Regions from separate parts of the Microcella alkaliphila genome, predicted to be linked through region 3. Evidence: predicted binding sites of a transcription regulator. Region 3 holds the regulator's gene; each other region holds the start of a gene.
What was found. Region 3 encodes HrcA, which represses chaperone genes, less so after heat shock. Its sites were predicted from a motif close to TTNGCACTCGNNNNNNNCGAGTGCNAA; they were not measured.

Region 1 (5,902 bases), 1.1 Mb from region 3:
CGCACCAATGATGGCCGACACGTCCTGCGAGAGCAGGTCGGTGACCGACACGGTCGCGATGTCGGTGGTGGTGTCACCCGAGTCACGGAAGATCGCCTCGACGGTGATTCCCGCGTTCGCCGCGTTGATTTCCTGGACGGCGAGCGCAACACCGGCTTCTTCGGGCGGGCCGAGGAAGGCGAGAGCGCCCGACTGCGGCAGGACCGTTCCGACGCGCAGGGTCAGGTCTTCACCCGGGGTGGTGGGGGTCGAGGTGTCAGCTGGCTCGGGTGCTTCCGACTCTGCCGCGCAACCAGCCAGCACAAGCGCGCTGGCGGCGAGGAGGCCGGCGCCTCCGAGGGCAGTGCGGAACCGCGAGCGGGAGGCCGTGATGAATACGCCCATGGTGCTCCTTGGGTTTCGTGTGTTCAGGACACAGCAACGGATTCATTGCCGTGTCCTCAACGTACGGGGCGAATCGACGTCACACAATACGTACGGGTTACATCCCTGTAACGGCCAGAAACGTTACGTAACGCGGGATGCACGCACGGTTTCCGCGCGGAACGCCCGGTTCACGCGACGAATTCCGCACGTGCGTCCGCGCTCGATGGAGCGGTTTCGGATGCCCGTGATCAGTTCGTGAGCAGGATCCCGTCGCGCACCGGCCGATTCTCATCGGTGTACACGGCCAGGCCGAAGGCCGCCTCGTCGAGATCACCGTCGACGCGCATCCCGAGCGGGCCCGAGAGCCCTTCGTAGTTGAGCCCCGCGTCGGGCTCATCGATGAGGAATTGCAGGCACTCGCCGTAGCTGGTGCACGGCGCCCCCTCACGCGCCACCTGCGGGAGGCCGGCGATGATGGATGCTCCCCCGTCGTCGCCGATCACGGTCGCCGCGAGGGCGGCCAACAGTACGGCATCGTAGGCCTCCGGAGCCCAGCGGAACCCGCCGAGGAATGGGTCGGCGAAGCGCAGGCGTTCGACGAACTCGTCGTCGGCGTCGGCGCCGAGGAGCGCGCCTCGCGCGCCCTCGAGCGCGCCCGCGTCGAGCGACCCCGAGTAGTCGGCCGCGGCCGCGGAGGCGAGCCAGAGGCTCGCCGGGCTGAGGCCGGCGTCGAGGAGGTCTGCGAGCATCCCGGCGGTGACGTCGGCGAGCGCGACGCTCGTCGCGACGATGACGGCGTCAGCGTCGGCGACGGTGCTGGCCGCGCCGGTATTCGATGCCGTGACGGTGACGACGGCGGACGAGGCGGTGCCGCTCGCTGCGGCGGCGTCCGCCACACCGTCGGCGATTGCCTCCCCGTAGGCGTCATCAGATGCGATGACGGCAATGCTTGACGCCCCGTCGGCCACCACGGCCTGGCCGATCGTGAGGCCCTGCAGGTAGTCGGTGGCAACGACGCGGGCGAAGTACCCGTCACCGGAGCCATCAATGCCACCCGTCGCACCCGTCGAGATGAGGGCGACGCCGGCCTCGGCGGCGAGCGGCAGTGCCTGCTCGACGAGGGCATCGCTGAACGGACCGATGACGACGTCGACGCCGCGCTCGACGAGGTCGGCGAAGGCCGCCTCGAGCCCGTCGCCCGGCTCAACGCCAGAGTTTCGGTGGAAAACGGTCACGGGCTCATCGAGCACGCCGCCGTTGTCGTTGAGTTCGCGGACGGCGACCTCGACGGCGGCGATCTGCGCAGCCGCGACGCCCGCGGTGTCTCCATCGGTCGGCAACAGCGTGCCGATGATCAGGCGGCCATCGCCGCTCGGTGCGACCTCGCGGAAGGGGGTCGGCGATGGGGCAGGCTCGCTCGGAACCGGCATGGGCTCGGGCTCGTCGGCCGTGCACCCGGTCAGCACGAGGGCGGCCGCGGCAAGGGCGGCGGGCAGCGCCAGGCGCGCAGCGCGGTTGGGGTGCGAGCGGCGAGCGTCAGCGGTGCGGCGCATCAGGGTCCTTCCCGGAAAGTCTCTAGCGCCGGAAGACTACCCGCCCGCGGGCCTCATCGAGGCGAGCCGTGCGGGCGTCACGCTTCGCGAATCGTTCACACGGTTTGCACGGGGCCCGTCAACGGCGCGGGGTCGGCGGCCGCGCCGCGCAGGGCTCGCCGCCGCTGGCGGACGGCGTCGGCGGTCAGCACCATGAGGGCGACCCAGACGAGAGCGAAGCCGACCCAGCGTTCGAGCGGCATCGGTTCGAGCATGACGAACACGCCGAACAGGAACTGCAGGATCGGCGCGAAGTACTGGAAGAACCCCAGAAGCGTCAGCGGCAGGCGTCTGGCGGCGGCCGCGAACAAGAGGAGGGGCACCGCGGTCACCACTCCCGCGAGTCCCAACAGCACGCCGTGGCCGAGACCCTCACGCCCCATCGTGAGCCCGTCGAAGAACAGGGCGACGACGAAGAGTTCGGCGACCGCGAGGGGCACGAGCCACGCCGACTCGAGGGTGAGGCCCGCGACCGCCGTGACCTGCCTGCCCATGCGGTTCTTGACGAAGCCGTAGAAGCCGAACGAGAAGGCGAGCACCAGGGCGATCCAGGGAAGCCGGCCGTAGCCGACGGTCAGGACGATGACGGCGACGACGCTGATGCCGACCGCGACCCACTGCACGGGCCGCAGGCGCTCACGGAGGAAGATGACGCCGAGCGCGATCGACACGAGCGGGTTGATGAAGTACCCGAGCGCCGCCTCGACGATGAACCCGTTGAGGGACCCGTACAGGTACACGTGCCAGTTGATGCCGATCAGGACCGCGGTCACGGCGCTCAGCCCGAGCAGGCGACGATCACGGACGATCCCGGCAAGCAGGGCCAGGGTGCGGGTCGCGGTCAGCAGGATCAGACAGAAGACAAGGGAGAGCAGGATTCGCCAGGCCACAATCTCGATCGCCCCGGAGGGTTGCAGCGCGATGAAGTAGACCGGCAGAAGGCCCCAGAGCCCGTACGCACCGGCGGCGAAAGCAAACCCCCGGCTCTTCTCGCGCTGGTCGCTCACATCGTCACTCTAGGCGAGGAAACGAAAGGCCCCCGACCGCGAGGGTCGGGGGCCTGATTCGTGGATGCGCGGGGTGCGCTTAGCGGACGACGACCGCCAGCACGTCGCGAGCCGACAGCACGAGGAACTCCTCGCCGCCGTACTTGACCTCGGTGCCGCCGTACTTCGAGTACAGCACGCGGTCGCCGACGGCGACGTCGAGCGGGACGCGGTTGCCGTTGTCGTCAATGCGGCCGGGGCCGACGGCGACGACTTCACCCTCCTGGGGCTTTTCCTTCGCAGTGTCGGGGATCACGAGACCCGACGCGGTGGTCTGCTCTGCCTCGACCTGCTGGATGACGATGCGATCTTCGAGCGGCTTGATGGAGACCGACACGGTTGACCTCTTCTTTCTTACGACGATGAGGGAAGTAATTGGCACACTCGCCTGTCGAGTGCCAGAGATAACTGTATCGAAGGCGTTAGCACTCATGCAATCCGAGTGCCAGCCAACCGCGAACTGGCAGGATCGCTCGTATGGATGCGGCCGAACTACGCGAGCTACTCACCTCGGAGGCGCTGCGCCTGCTCGACGCGCTACCCGAATCCGACTCCCCCACTGACGCCGTCGCACTCGTCTCAGTTCTCCGCAAGGAGGGGCACTCAGCCGCGCGCGTCGCCGCAGTACTCACCCAATACCGGCTTCGCCGGAAGGCGCGGGCCAAGTTCGGCCCCTTCGCCGATCGCATGCTGTTCACCGAGGCGGGGCTCGAGCAGGCCTCGCGCCTGCGGGTCGCCGCCCAGCACGCAGGCCGCTTCGCCCGCGCCGGTCTCACCCGGGTCGCCGATCTCGGCTGCGGTGTCGGCGGCGACGCCCTCGCGCTCTCCTCGCTCGACTTCACCGTCACGGCGGTCGAGCGCGACCCCGCCACCGCCGCCGTCGCCGGCTACAACCTCGCGCCGTTTCCGAACGCGTCCGTCGTGAACGCCGACCTCGCCGACGTCGACCTCACCGACGTCGACGCGCTCTGGCTCGACCCGGCCCGCCGCTCGGGCGCTCGCAAGCTCAGCCGTCCCGATGACTGGTCGCCGTCGCTCGACGTCGCGCTCGACCTGTCGCGGCGACTCCCCACCGGCATCAAGCTCGCCCCCGCAATGGACCGCGGCCTCATTCCCGACAGCCACGAAGCGCAGTGGGTAAGCGACGGCGGCGACGTCGTCGAGGTGGTGCTCTGGTCGGGGGCGCTCGCCCGCAACGGCATCCGCCGGGCAGCCCTCGTGCTCGCCGCCGACGGCAGTGCCCACGAGCTCACGGCGGAGGCCGACAGTGCCGACGAAGAGACGGGCCCGCTCGGCGAGTACCTGTACGAGCCCGACGGGGCCGTCATTCGGGCGCGCCTGATCGGCGACCTGGCGCGGTCTCTGGATGCTCGCCCCGTGCATCCGACAATCGCCTACCTCTCGAACGATCGCCTCACGCCGACACCGTTCGCGGCCGCGTTCCGCGTGCGCGAGCGCTGGCCGCTCAAGAAGGCCGTGATCGCACGCGGCCTCGCCGAGAGGGGAATCGGCACGGTCGAGATCAAGAAGCGCGGGGTCGACATCGACCCGGCCGAGTTCCGGAAGGCGCTTAAGCCGAAGGGGGACGCGTCAGCGACGCTGATCCTCACCCGGGTCGGGGCCGAACGGGTCGCCCTGCTCGTCGACCGCGTCTGAGTCGCCCGGGCGAGCGGCGCCGGGCGGAGGCACCACCTCACGGATCGAGCGACCCTTCACCAGGCGATAGACCACCCGCACGACGATCGTCGCCACGATGACGAGGATCGCGCCGAGGAAGATCCACTGCCCGACGGTCGCGAACGACACCGCCAGGCCGGACGAGGCCGCCAGCACTGCGCGACTAGAAGGTGCCGGTCGTGCCGAGCGCGCCGAGCCCTATGAAGATCATCACGAACGGGATCAGAATCAGCAGGCCGATCAAGATCGACAGAGCCAGGCCGACGTAGCTGGTGATCAGGCCGCCGAGGGCGAGGCCGCGGGCGTGCGGCTCGCGCTTCAGCGCCATGTGCCCGGTGACCACACCGGCGATCGCGGGCAGGAGGCCCAGCACGAAGAACGACAGCACGACGCCCGAAATACCGGTGACGAGCGAGACAATCGCGAGGGTCTGCTTGGGGGCCGCGGGGGCGCCGCCGTAGGCGGGACCCGCTGCGGGCTCTGCGGGCGGCGGTGCGTAGGGGTTGGCGGCGACAGGCTCGGGCGTGACGTCGGCAGCAGGCTCGACGGGTTCGTCGGGGCTGGCGGGGGGCGTGGTGGTCGCCATGGTCGCTCCTTCAGTCGTGGGGCGGGAACGCTCGTGCGATCCCGCTCTTCGACCGTACCGAGTGCGACGGCGGCGCGCGACCCCGTGAACCCTCAGGCTTGGACGACGGTAACGGGCAACGTCGAATCGGCGGCGACATCGAGCGACGACGGCGCGTGCCCCGCCATGATGCGCTGGGCGGCGATGGCCGCGATCATTGCCCCGTTGTCGGTGCACAACGACAGGGGCGGGATGCGCAGGGCAACCCCCGCGGCCTTCGCCCGCTCGGCGGCCAACTCGCGCACGCGGGCATTCGCCACCACTCCCCCACCGAGCAGCAGGCGGGGCACACCGAGATCACGGCACGCCGCGATCGCCTTGGCGGTGAGCACGTCGGCGACCGCCTCACGGAAGGAGGCCGCAATGTCGGCGACGGGTACGTCGAGGCCGTCGTCGCGCATCCGTTCGACGTGGCGGGCAACGGCAGTCTTGAGCCCTGAGAACGAGAAGTCGTAGCGGTGCTTCTCGAGGTCTTTGGGCAGCGTAAGGCCGCGCGGAAAGCGCACGGCCCGGGGGTCGCCCGTGGCCGCCGCCCGGTCGATGTGCGGACCGCCCGGGTAGGGCAGGCCGAGCAGACGCGCCACCTTGTCGAAGGC
Region 2 (5,902 bases), 1.0 Mb from region 3:
TGGAGCCGGTCGACGACGAGCCCGATGCACTCGAACTCGACTGTCAGCTCGGCGACGGGGTTCCGGCACCCACACACCGACCTGAGATCGTGTGGCGGGCCGGGCTCGAGCGGCGTCCGTTGGCCCTGGGGTCACCCGACGACGAGCGCTGGCTGCGCACCCTGATCTGGCCAGAAGAGCGCGACCGGGCCCGCCAGCTCGACGCGGCCCTGCGCGTTGCGCACGCGCATCCGCCTCGTGTGATGGCGGGCGACGCGGTCGATGGGCTGCGCTCAGCCGTGGCGGACATGCCCGACGACGTCGTGCGGGTCATCTGGAGCCCCGCCGTTCTCGTCTATCTCGCCCCCGAGGCGCGCGCCCGATTTGGCGAGCTGGCGCGCGAGCTCGGTGACGTGTGGGTGTCGCTTGATGGGCGCCGGGTGCTTCCCGAGGTTGCGGAGCGTGCTGCGGAGATCCTGCCGGGCGCGGACGACGACTTCGTGCTGAGCCGTGACGGGCGTCCCCTCGCGATCGTGGCCCCGCACGGTGACCGCATCGAGCGGTGGGCAGCTGTGGGCCCGAGCGAGAGCGGCTGAGCGGCTACTGGTCCGCGCCGTAGATGGCGCGGGCGAGCGCGTCGAGCACGAGAGGCGTGCGCGGTCCGAAGCTCAGCACCTCGCCGTCGGCCATGTCGACGAAGCGGCGGTTCTGCCCGGCCGAGGTCAGCGCGATCGCGGGCTTTTCGGTGAGCAGGCCGTCGACGCCTCCGACGCTCGCCAACCCGCTCGACATGACCATGATGAGGTCGGGGTCAGCGGCAATGAGCGCTTCGTCCGTCATCGGGCGAAGACCCGTCCAGCCGATCTCGCCGGCGACGTCAACGCCGCCGAGGCCGTCGATCAACTCATCGGCTCCCGACTCCTCGCCGAAGAGGTAGTAAATGCCGCTCGCGCCGCGCAGATACAGGAAGAGGATGCGCACGCGCTCGCCCGGCGTGCTCGGCGCGATGGTGGCAATCTCGCTGAGCACGTCGGTCAAGTCGGTGTCGATTCGCTCGGCCAGTAGTTCGCCTGCTTCGGGCGCGCCGAAGATGGCGGCGACATCACGGGCGAGGGTGGCCGGCGCCGCGAGACCCGGCTCGACGTCGACGTACACGACCGTGATTCCAGCGGTGCGCAGTTGCACGAGCACGTCGGTCGGGCCCACGGTGCCGTCGGTGATGATCAGATCGGGGCGAAGCGCCAGCACCGACTCGGCGCTAACCGCGTGGCCCGAGCTCGTCACGAGCGGCAGATCGTCCGTGCCGGGGAAGGTGGTCGATACGTCACGCCCGACGAGGCGATCGCCGAAGCCGAGGGCCCAGGTGGTGGCCGCCAGCGATCCGGCAATGTCGAGGGCGAGAACGCGGTCGGCGCTCGTGACCTCAATGTCGCGGTCGCCATCCAGGTCGCGCGACACCACGGTTGTCGGCAGTGCTGAGGTCGGGGTGTCGACCACGGGGTCGATCGCCGCGTCCGCGATCACGGCCGTGGCGGGACCGCCGTCGATGCGTGGGTTGTCCAGCAGGGCGATCTCCGACAGCGCGGGGCGCTCGCCAACCGCCTCGGGATCGGTGCCGCCGAGGGCGCCGGAGGGCGCGCATCCCGCGAGCACCAGCATCATGGCCGCGACGGCGACAGCGAGCGCCGAGCGACGCCGACGAGGGAAGGGCATGGGGCTCCGGAGCGGTTGGCAAGGAGGGACTTAGGTAAGCCTAATCTGCGAGTCTGATGGTCCTCCGCGAGCCGCTCAGAGGCCGGCGCCGACCGTTCTACGATGAGCCCATGCCCACCCCGTCCGACGACGCAGCGCTGTCCGAGCGCGCGCGGCGTGTGCTCGACTTCGAGCGCGAATGGTGGGGCCACAGTGCGGCGAAGGAGCGGCACATTCGTGCCGAGTTCGGCTGGGCACCGGCCCGGTACTATCAGGTACTGAACTCCGTCATCGATGACGCGGCGTCGCGCGCGTACGACCCGATCCTCGTGGGCCGCTTGCACGAGGTGCGTGATGCGCGTGCTGAGCGTCGTCGTACCCGGCGCGACACCGTCGCCTCCTGAGCCGAGAAAGCCCGAATGCCCGACTTCCCACCCGATCGTTTCGACGATCTGCCGCTCGACCCTGGTCGAGTGGGCGCACACCGGGCGCCGCGTCGTCGCGGTGCCGTCTGGCGCGCGCTCGGGATCGGCGCGGCCGCGTCGGTCGTGCTCGTCGTGGTCGGCCTGGTCGGGCTCGCCGCGATCGACGACCGACTGGAGCTCGACATCCCGGTCTTGACGTCCCCGCCCGAGGAGGACCCTGACGCTCCCGCCGAGCCGGGCGAGCCTGCCGGCGGGCCGATCACGGATGCCGCCGATGCGGACCTGCCTGACGACTTCACGATCACGATCCTCGACGGCACCGGCTCCGTCGGGCGGGGCCCGCAGGCGCAGAGCGCGCTGGATGCTCGGGGCTGGCCCGTCGGAACGGTCACGCAGGCCGCGACGACCGACATCGAGGAGACCGTCGTCTATTACGCGAGCCCCGACCTCGAACCCGTCGCTCGCGGCATGGTCGAACTGCTCGACGGCGTGGCAGACATCGAGCTGACCGACGCCTTCCCCGGGGCTCCCATCACGATCGTTCTTGGCACCGACTACGAGCTGCGCGCGGCCAGCTAGCTCCGAGATTTCCGGCCCGTTACCGCACGGTAACGACTGCGTGGATGCTCTTCCCACGGGTTCCGCCCGATGGCTAGTCTGCGGAAACGGAGCCCGTACGCGGCTTCTCATCACCGCTCCAGAAAGAGTCACAGCATGGCCAACGGAACCGTCAAGTGGTTCAACGCCGAAAAGGGGTTCGGCTTCATCACGCTCGAGGCAGACGGTAGCGACGTCTTCGTGCACTACTCGTCGATCGATATGCCCGGCTACAAGGTTCTCGAGGAAGGACAGGCAGTGTCCTTCGAAATCGGTGCCGGCACGAAAGGGCCTCAGGCAGAAAACGTGACGGTTCGGGCCTGAGTGCGCGTCACGGGGGCGCGCGGTCGCTTGGCGGGTTAGTGTTCTGGCCATGCGCAGTTCCCTCCGCCGACGCGCGGGCAGCCTCATTGTCGGCCTCGCGCTCGTTGCAGGTCTCGGTGCATGCGCGCCGGAGGAGCGCCCGCTAGAGACGGCGTCTCCTGAGCCGAGCGTCGAGCCAGAGCCCACCTACGAGTCGACGTACGAAGCTCCGCCGGCCTATGCGATCGCCCCTCTCACAGGAGAGATCATCGAACCGGGCTCTCTCGACCGACCCGTCTTCTCGGCAAAGATCGATAATGCCCCCCTCGCAAGGCCGCAACTTGGTCTCGACCGGGCCGATATCGTCCACGTCGAACTCGTCGAGGGGGGCTCGATCCGATACGCGGCGTCGTGGCATAGCGACCTCCCTGACGAAGTCGGGCCCGTGCGATCCGTGCGTCCGATGGATCCGGACATCGTCTCGCCCTTCGGGGGGATCCTTGCCTATTCGGGTGCCCAACAGCAGTTCATCGCCGCCATGCTCAACACCCCGGTGCGCAACATCATCTTTGATCGCGGCGACGACTCCGACCTCGTCTACCGAGGGCTTCCACGGCCCTCGCCTCACAATGTCGTCGCCCGGGCGGCGCAGTTGGTCGAGCGCTACGCCGGTGATGACGCGCCTCGACAGCAGTTCGCATTCGCGGATCGAATCGAGAACGCGACGGCCGCGCGCGACGGTGCGCCCGCATCCACGTTGTCGCTGCGTTACGGGCAGGTTGGACAGTCGGGCTGGGAGTGGAGCGAGGCCGACGGGCGGTGGCTGCGGTCGCAGGGTGGTCAGCCCGACGTCGCGCTCTCGGGAACCCGTCTGAGCGCAACCAACGTCATCGTGCTTCGGGTGAGAATCGACTTTAGCCCCGGCGTTCCGCAGACTCTCCTGGCAGGCCAGAGCGGCTCTGGGTTTGTCGCGACGGACGGGAAGACCATTCCCATCACGTGGTCGAAGGCCGGCATGGCGGATTCCTATCGCCTCCTCGACGATCAAGGCGTGGCCGTGCGGTTGGCGCCGGGCACCACTTGGATCGAACTCGTGCCGGATACCGGCGACGCGACCATCACCGCCGGCTGAGCATCCGTCCCTCCCTGGCTTGCACTCGCTAGTCGAGAGTGCCAAAATCAGTTAGCACTCACTCTCTGCGAGTGCCAGAGCTACCGTACGTACTGCGTCCGGGAGGGACGAAAGACACACATGGCTAAAATCATTGCTTTTGACGAAGAGGCCCGTCGCGGCCTGGAGCGCGGCCTGAACACCCTGGCCGACGCCGTGAAGGTGACGCTCGGCCCCCGTGGCCGCAACGTCGTTCTCGAGAAGAAGTGGGGCGCCCCCACGATTACGAACGACGGCGTCTCCATTGCCAAGGAGATCGAACTCGACGAGCCGTTCGAGAAGATCGGTGCCGAGCTCGTCAAGGAGGTCGCGAAGAAGACCGACGACGTCGCCGGTGACGGTACGACCACCTCGGTCGTCCTCGCTCAGGCGCTCGTGCGTGAGGGCCTGCGCAACGTCGCGGCCGGCGCCGACCCGATCAGCCTCAAGCGCGGCATCGAGAAGGCCACCAAGGCCGTCTCCGACGAGCTGCTGAAGAGCGCCAAGGAGGTCGAGACCAAGGAAGAGATCGCCGCCACCGCGAGCATCTCGGCCGCCGACCCCGAGATCGGTGCGCTCATCGCCGAGGCCATCGACAAGGTGGGCAAGGAAGGCGTCGTCACTGTTGAAGAGTCGAACACCTTCGGCACCGAGCTCGAGCTCACCGAGGGCATGCGCTTCGACAAGGGCTACCTGTCGGCCTACTTCGTGACCGACCCCGAGCGCCAGGAAGCGGTCTTCGAAGACCCCTACATCCTGATCGTCAATGGCAAGATCTCGGCGATCAAGGACCTGCTGCCCGTCGTCGACAAGGTGATCCAGAGCGGCAAGCAGCTGCTCATCATCGCCGAAGACGTCGAGGGTGAGGCTCTTGCGACGCTCGTCGTCAACAAGATCCGCGGCATCTTCAAGTCGGTTGCCGTCAAGGCTCCCGGCTTCGGCGACCGCCGCAAGGCCATGCTGCAGGACATCGCGATCCTCACCGGCGGCCAGGTCATCAGCGAGGAGGTCGGCCTCAAGCTCGAGAACGCCACCCTCGACCTGCTCGGCCGGGCCCGCAAGGTCGTCATCACCAAGGACGAGACCACGATCGTAGAGGGTGCCGGCGACGCCGACGCCATCGCCGGTCGCGTGAAGCAGATCCGTGCAGAGATCGAGAACACCGACTCCGACTACGACCGTGAGAAGCTCCAGGAGCGCCTCGCGAAGCTCGCCGGTGGCGTCGCCGTCATCAAGGCGGGTGCCGCGACCGAGGTCGAGCTGAAGGAGCGCAAGCACCGCATTGAGGACGCCGTCCGCAACGCGAAGGCTGCCGTCGAGGAGGGCATCGTCGCCGGTGGTGGCGTCGCCCTCATCCAGGCCGGCAAGCTCGCCTTCGACTCGGACGCCCTCACGGGTCTGACCGGTGACGAGGCCACGGGCGCGAACATCGTGAAGGTCGCGATCGACGCCCCGCTCAAGCAGATCGCCCTCAACGCGGGTCTCGAGCCCGGCGTCGTCGCCGACAAGGTGCGCCACCTTGAGGTCGGCCACGGCCTCAACGCGGCCACCGGCGAGTACGTCGATATGCTCGGTGCCGGCATCGCCGACCCGGTGAAGGTGACCCGCTCGGCGCTGCTGAACGCCGCGTCGATCGCTGGCCTCTTCCTCACCACCGAGGCCGTCGTCGCCGACAAGCCGGAGAAGAACCCGGCCCCGATGGGTGACCCGTCGGGCGGCATGGACTTCTAGTCCTCGGCCAACGCCACACACAAAA
Region 3 (5,902 bases):
GACGGCCGGGCGCGTCAGGATGATGCGGTCGACCTCCTTGCGCGTTAACGCCTGCACGGCCTTCGCCATCGCGAGGTACGTCTTGCCGGTTCCGGCCGGGCCGATGCCGAACACGATCGTGTGCTGGTCGATCGCGTCGACGTACGCCTTCTGGCCGAGCGTCTTCGGGCGGATGCTCTTGCCTCGGCTCGTCAGGATCGCCTGGCTCAGCACATCGGCTGGGCTGCCCGAACCGTCGCGCAGGATGCGCGCCGAGCTCTGCACCTCGACCTCGCCGAGGTCGGTCCCGTTTCGCACCATCCGGATGAGCTCCTCTACCAGCGTTGCCGCCTGTTCGACTGCCGGGCGCTCGCCCTGCAGGGTGATCTGATTGCCGCGCACGTGCACGTCAACGCCGGGGTGCTCGCGCTCGAGCGTCGTCAGCAGGCGGTCCTGGGGGCCGAGCAGCCGCACCATGGCGACGCCGTCGACGTCGAGTTGGCGGGTGTATGGCGCGTCGGGAAGGGGCGCGTGGGGTGCGTTATCCGTGGGCAAGCGACCCCTCGGCGAGCCCGCCCGCGAGGACGTGCGCGTGAACGTGGAAGACGGCCTGGCCCGCGTTTTCCCCCGAGTTGAACACGAGGCGGAAGTGCCCGTCAGCGTGACTCTCGGCGAGCGTCTGCGCGGTGGCGACGACCTCGGCCAAGAGCTCGGGGTCGCCGGCCGCCAGCTCGGCGACCGTGGCGTACGCGGCGGTCTTCGGCACGACGAGGAGGTGCACGGGGGCCTGCGGCGCGATGTCGCGAAACGCGATCACGCTGTCGGTCTCGTGCACGATGTCGGCCGGGATCTCACGCGCAATAATGCGCTCGAAGATCGTCCGCTCGCGGGTTTCCATGAGCGCAATTCTACGGGCGATATCGGATGCGCGCCCCGGCTACCGCTCAGGGTTCGCTTGCAGCGGAGCCGCTGACGTGCCGAAAAGCGATCACCAGCGGCCGAGTGTGGTCGACAGCACGCTGAGAGCGGCGGGCCCCGCCGTCGAGGTGCGCAGCACGGTGTCGCCGAGGCGCACCGGTCGCGCGCCGGCGGTCGTCAGTGCGGCGAGCTCGTCGGGCGCGACACCCCCCTCGGGCCCGACGACAAGCAGCACCTCGCTGCCCAGCTCATCCGGCGTGAGTGCGCTCAGCCGGTCCGGTGCGGTGGGCTCGAGCACGAGCACACTGACGTCCACTTCCCCGGCCTGCGCGACGAGCTCGCGGGTCGTCGCGATCGGTGCCACGGAGGGCACGCGCGGGCGAATCGCCTGCTTGGAGGCCTCCCGCACGATCGTCTGCCAGCGGGCGCGGCCCTTATCTGCCTTCGGCCCTTTCCAGATCGAGACGCTGCGGGCGGCCTGCCACGGCACGATGGCGTCGACACCCAGCTCGGTCGCGGCCTGGATGGCCAACTCATCGCGGTCGCCCTTCGCGAGCGCCTGGACGAGCGTGAGGCGCGTCGGGGGCTCGGGATGCGCATCCACGCTCTCGAGGACGAGCACGACCCGATCGGGCGCCGCGTCGCGCACGCCTCCGAGCGCGATCGTTCCCGCGCCGTCGCCGACGCGCACCGTTTCGCCAGCGCGCAGGCGTGCGACCGTGACGGCGTGACGGGCATCAGGACCGGTCAGGGCGACCTCGTGGCCCGCGGCGGCGCTGGCCAGCGCGAGCGTCTCGTCGAGGTAGAAGTGCGCCACGCCGCCGACGCTACAGGTTCAGGAAGCGGTCACGCAGCTTCGAGAACAGCCCCTGCTGGAAGGTCGAGAACTGCGGAGGCACGGGCCGGCGGCTCTGCGCAAACTCTTGGATGAGCTTCGTCTCTTTGCTGTTGAGCCTCACCGGCGTGACCACCTGAATGCCGAGCTTCAGGTCGCCGCGACCGGCGCCGCGCAGGCGCGTAATACCGCGTTCTTTCACGGTCAGCACCTCGGCACTCTGCGTGCCCGGCTTGATCTCGATGGACACGTCGCCGTCGAGCGCGGGCAGGGTGACGGTCGTGCCGAGGATCGCGTCGGCCATCTGCACCTCGACGGTGGCCATCAGGTCGTCGCCCTGGCGGCTGAACGTCTCGTGCGTCTTCACCTTGATCTCGAGGTAGAGGTCACCGTTGGGGCCGCCGGCGGGGCCCACCTCGCCCTGTCCGGGCAGTTGGATGCGCAGGCCGGTGTCGACGCCGGCGGGAATGTCGACGGGGATCGAGCGGCGGGCGCGCACGCGGCCCTGACCGGCGCACGACGGGCACGGGTTCGGGATGACCGTGCCGTAACCGCGGCAGGATCCGCACGGCGACGAGGTCATCACGTTGCCGAGCAGGCTGCGTACCGTGCGCTGAATCTGGCCGGAGCCGCGGCAGATGTCGCAGGTGATGGGCTCGGTTCCGGGGGCGCAGCACGAGCCGTTGCAGGTCTCGCAGAGGATCGCCGTGTCGACATCGAGGGTGCGGGTCGTGCCGAAGATAATCTCGTTCAGCTCGACCTCGACGCGCAGGAGGGCGTCCTGGCCGCGCTCGCGGCGCGATCGGGGGCCGCGCTGCGACTGACCGCCGCCGAAGAACGTCTCGAAGATGTCGCCGAAGCCGCCAAAGCCGCCGCCCATGCCGCCGGAGCCGCCGAGGTCGTACTGCTGGCGCTGGTTCGGGTCGCTCAGCACATCGTACGCGTGCGTCACCTGCTTGAAGCGCTCGGCCGCCTCGCTCGACGGGTTCACGTCGGGGTGCAGCTCGCGCGCGAGGCGCCGGTAGGCCTTCTTGATGTCGTCGGCGCTCGCGTCTCGGGCGACCCCGAGGGTCTCGTAGTGATCTGCCACTTAGCGTTCGTCCTCACCCAGTAGGCGGCTGACATAGCGCGCGACGGCGCGTACCGCTGCCATGTTGTTCGAATAGTCCATGCGGGTCGGGCCCAGAACGCCCAGCCTCGCCGATTGATCTGCGCCCATGCTGTACGGCGACGTCACAACCGCCGCCTCGTGCAGGGCCTCCGCATTCTCGCGGCCGATCCGAGCCGCGACCGCCTGCGAGTCGAGTTCCATCTCGCTGAAGAGCTTGAGCAGGGTCACCTGCTCCTCAATGGCCTCGAGCACCGGGTACACGCTGCCGGCGAAGTCGCCCTCTGTGCGCACGAGGTTCGCCGCCCCCGCCATGACGAGCCGATCTTGCCGGTGCGCATCCACGTGGCCGACGAGGGCCTCGGCGACGACGCGAACGGCGTCCCGTCGCTCGGGTGCGAAATGCTCGCCGAGAACGTCGGCGAGGCCGCCGACGTCCGCGAGCGGCCGGCCGTCGAGAAGCGCGTTGACCTTCGCGCGCAATTCGCCGACGAACACCTCGTCGGCCTCGAGCGGAAGCTCGATGATGCGCTGGTCGACCCGCCCACCGTCGGTGATGAAGACCGTCATGAGACGGGTCGCCGTCATCGGCACAAACTCGACGTGACGAACGCGGGCATTGCCGAGCGTCGGGTACTGCACGAGCGCCACCTGGTTGGTGAGCTGGCTGAGCAGGCGCACGGTGCGGGCAAACACGTCGTCAAGGTCGATCGACTGATCGAGGAACTGCGCGATCGCCTGGCGCTGGCCAGCGCTCAGCGGCCGCAGCTCGGCGAGCTGGTCGACGAACATCCGGTAGCCCTTGTCGGTCGGAACGCGGCCGGAGGACGTGTGCGGCGCGGCGATCAACTCTTCTTCCTCGAGAAGGGCCATGTCGTTGCGAATCGTCGCCGAACTCACCCCGAACTGGTGACGCTCGACCAGGGCCTTCGAGCCCACGGGTTCTCGCGAGGACACGTAGTCCTGCACGATGGCGCGAAGCACCTGCAGTGCTCGATCCGACACCATGCGATGCCCCCTTTCGTGCCGCTCGCCGCCGCCATTCCTGGCACTCACCTGACGTGACTGCCAATTCTACCGCGGGGCGCGGGCGCGAAATCGTTGCCCTCGCGGTGCGGCGCGAGTACGGTCGAGCGTGTGTCAGTGCCAACGAAGGCGTTCCGTGCTCTCCGACGGCGCCGGCACGGTCATGCTCCACCCCGGGTATTCATACGCACCGTTCGCTCGCTCGAAAGGCAGTTCACCCCATGACTGACACCCCTCCTCCCCCCGCGTCGTCGGCCGCACCGGCGCCGCTCAGCGAGGCCGAAGACCGCCAGTGGGCCTCGTTCGCGCACCTCGGCGGCATCATCGGCATCCTGCCGTCGCTCATCATCTTCCTGATCTTCAAGGACCGCGGAACCTTCACGCGTCAGGAGTCGAAAGAGGCCCTGAACTTCCAGATCACGATGGCCATCGCCCAGATCGCCGTGTTCATCCTGAACTCAATCCTCACCACAGTGACGTTCGGCCTCTGGGCGCTGATCGGCTGGATCTTCCCGCTCGGGCTCTGGGTGCTCTCGCTCATCTGGAGCATCATGGGCTTCCAGAAAGCGAAGGACGGCGTGGCCTACCGCTACCCGTTCGCGCTGCGCCTCATCAAGTAGGCGCCGCCTGACCGATCACACGACGAGGGGCTCGGCCGCAGGGCCGGGCCCCTCTCGCGTGCAGGGCACTGCTGGGTGTTTACTGGCCTCATGACTGACGTGCCTCCCCCGAGCTCGCCGTATGCCGCCCCGCCGCAGCCGATGCGGCCGGAAGACGAGAAACTCTGGGCCACCCTCATTCACATCGGCGGGATCTTCTTCGGATTCCTCCCCGCGCTGATCGGATACCTCGTGCTGAAGGACCGCGGTCCGTTCGTGCGCGACCACACGGCGACGGCGCTCAACTTCCAGCTCACGATGCTGATCGCGGCGATCGTTGGCAGCGTGTTGACGCTCGTGCTGGTGGGCTTCTTGATCTTGGTGGGGGTGTCGATCGCGATCCTCGTGCTGTCGATCCTCGCCGCAGTGGCCGCGAACCGCGGCCAGGCCTACACCTACCCGCTCGCGATTCGCTTCATCAAGAACTAAGCGCAGCGGTTACGCGGGCTCGGGCAGCAGCCGACGCACAACCGCGTCGGCGAGGAGGCGGCCGCGCGCCGTGAGCACGAGGCGGCCTGCGATGGCGAGGCGAGCATCCACGAGTTCGTCGGCGATGAGACCGGCGACCGCGGTGCGTCCGGGCGCATCGAGCGCGCTGACCGACAGGCCGAGGGCCGTGCGGGTCTCCAGCAGCACGCGCTCGACCCGCCGCGTCTCGGCGTCGAGCGTTTCGCGGCCCGCAGCCGGGCTCAGGGCAGACGCGAGGCGCTGCGCGTAGGCGGCCGGGTGCTTCACGTTCCACCAGCGCACGCCGCCGACGTGGCTGTGCGCGCCGGGACCGACGCCCCACCAATCCTCACCGGTCCAGTAGGCGAGATTGTGGCGCGAGCGATGAGCGTTGTCGCGCGCCCAGTTACTGACCTCGTACCAGGCGTATCCGGCCGAGGCGAGCCGTGCATCCAGGTGCTCGTACATGTCGGCGTGCAGGTCGTCATCGACCGGGGGCACCTCGCCGCGGGCGATCTGGCGAGCGAGCTTCGTGCCCTCCTCGACGATCAACGCGTAGGCGCTCAGGTGGTCGGGCTCCGTCGCGAGCGCCGCGTCGATGCTGCGGTCAAGGTCGGCGAGGCTCTCGCCGGGCGTGCCGAAGATCAGGTCGACGCTCACCTGCAGGCCCGCCGCACGCGCCTCGGCGACCCGCCGCGGCACGTTCTCGGGGTCGTGGGTGCGCTCGAGCGTCGCCAGCACGTGCGGGACCGCCGACTGCATGCCCAGGCTCACCCGGGTGAAACCCGCCTCGGCAAGCTCGGCGAGACCGCGCGCATCGATGGAGTCGGGGTTCGCCTCCGTCGTCACCTCCGCGCCGTCGGCGAGGCCGAAGGCGCCGCGCACGGCGTCGAGCATGCGGGCAAGGTCGCGCGTCGGCAGAAGGGTGGG

Region 1: groES (co-chaperone GroES) is a predicted target of HrcA. The motif match lies at 3,427-3,453, and genes of this name have one in related genera.
Region 2: groL (chaperonin GroEL) is a predicted target of HrcA. The motif match lies at 4,180-4,206, and genes of this name have one in related genera.

The regions. Positions count from the first base shown of each region.
Region 1 is NZ_AP017315.1:546,873-552,774, reverse strand. Features, by position in the region: gene CPY97_RS02670 (ABC transporter substrate-binding protein) at 1-384, opposite strand, end outside; gene CPY97_RS02665 (ABC transporter substrate-binding protein) at 615-1,919, opposite strand; gene rarD (EamA family transporter RarD) at 2,015-2,965, opposite strand; gene groES (co-chaperone GroES) at 3,045-3,341, opposite strand; gene CPY97_RS02650 (THUMP-like domain-containing protein) at 3,482-4,660, shown strand; gene CPY97_RS02645 (hypothetical protein) at 4,595-4,837, opposite strand; gene CPY97_RS02640 (DUF4190 domain-containing protein) at 4,845-5,267, opposite strand; gene tsaD (tRNA (adenosine(37)-N6)-threonylcarbamoyltransferase complex transferase subunit TsaD) at 5,360-5,902, opposite strand, start outside.
Region 2 is NZ_AP017315.1:635,500-641,401, forward strand. Features, by position in the region: gene CPY97_RS03050 (DUF2332 domain-containing protein) at 1-575, shown strand, start outside; gene CPY97_RS03055 (heme/hemin ABC transporter substrate-binding protein) at 580-1,692, opposite strand; gene CPY97_RS03060 (DUF3263 domain-containing protein) at 1,803-2,075, shown strand; gene CPY97_RS03065 (LytR C-terminal domain-containing protein) at 2,091-2,675, shown strand; gene CPY97_RS03070 (cold-shock protein) at 2,811-3,017, shown strand; gene CPY97_RS03075 (DUF3048 domain-containing protein) at 3,067-4,128, shown strand; gene groL (chaperonin GroEL) at 4,249-5,877, shown strand.
Region 3 is NZ_AP017315.1:1,682,574-1,688,475, forward strand. Features, by position in the region: gene CPY97_RS08305 (PhoH family protein) at 1-456, opposite strand, end outside; gene CPY97_RS08310 (histidine triad nucleotide-binding protein) at 521-877, opposite strand; gene CPY97_RS08315 (16S rRNA (uracil(1498)-N(3))-methyltransferase) at 968-1,714, opposite strand; gene dnaJ (molecular chaperone DnaJ) at 1,725-2,822, opposite strand; gene hrcA (heat-inducible transcriptional repressor HrcA) at 2,823-3,848, opposite strand; gene CPY97_RS08330 (DUF4870 domain-containing protein) at 4,088-4,486, shown strand; gene CPY97_RS08335 (DUF4870 domain-containing protein) at 4,577-4,954, shown strand; gene hemW (radical SAM family heme chaperone HemW) at 4,964-5,902, opposite strand, start outside.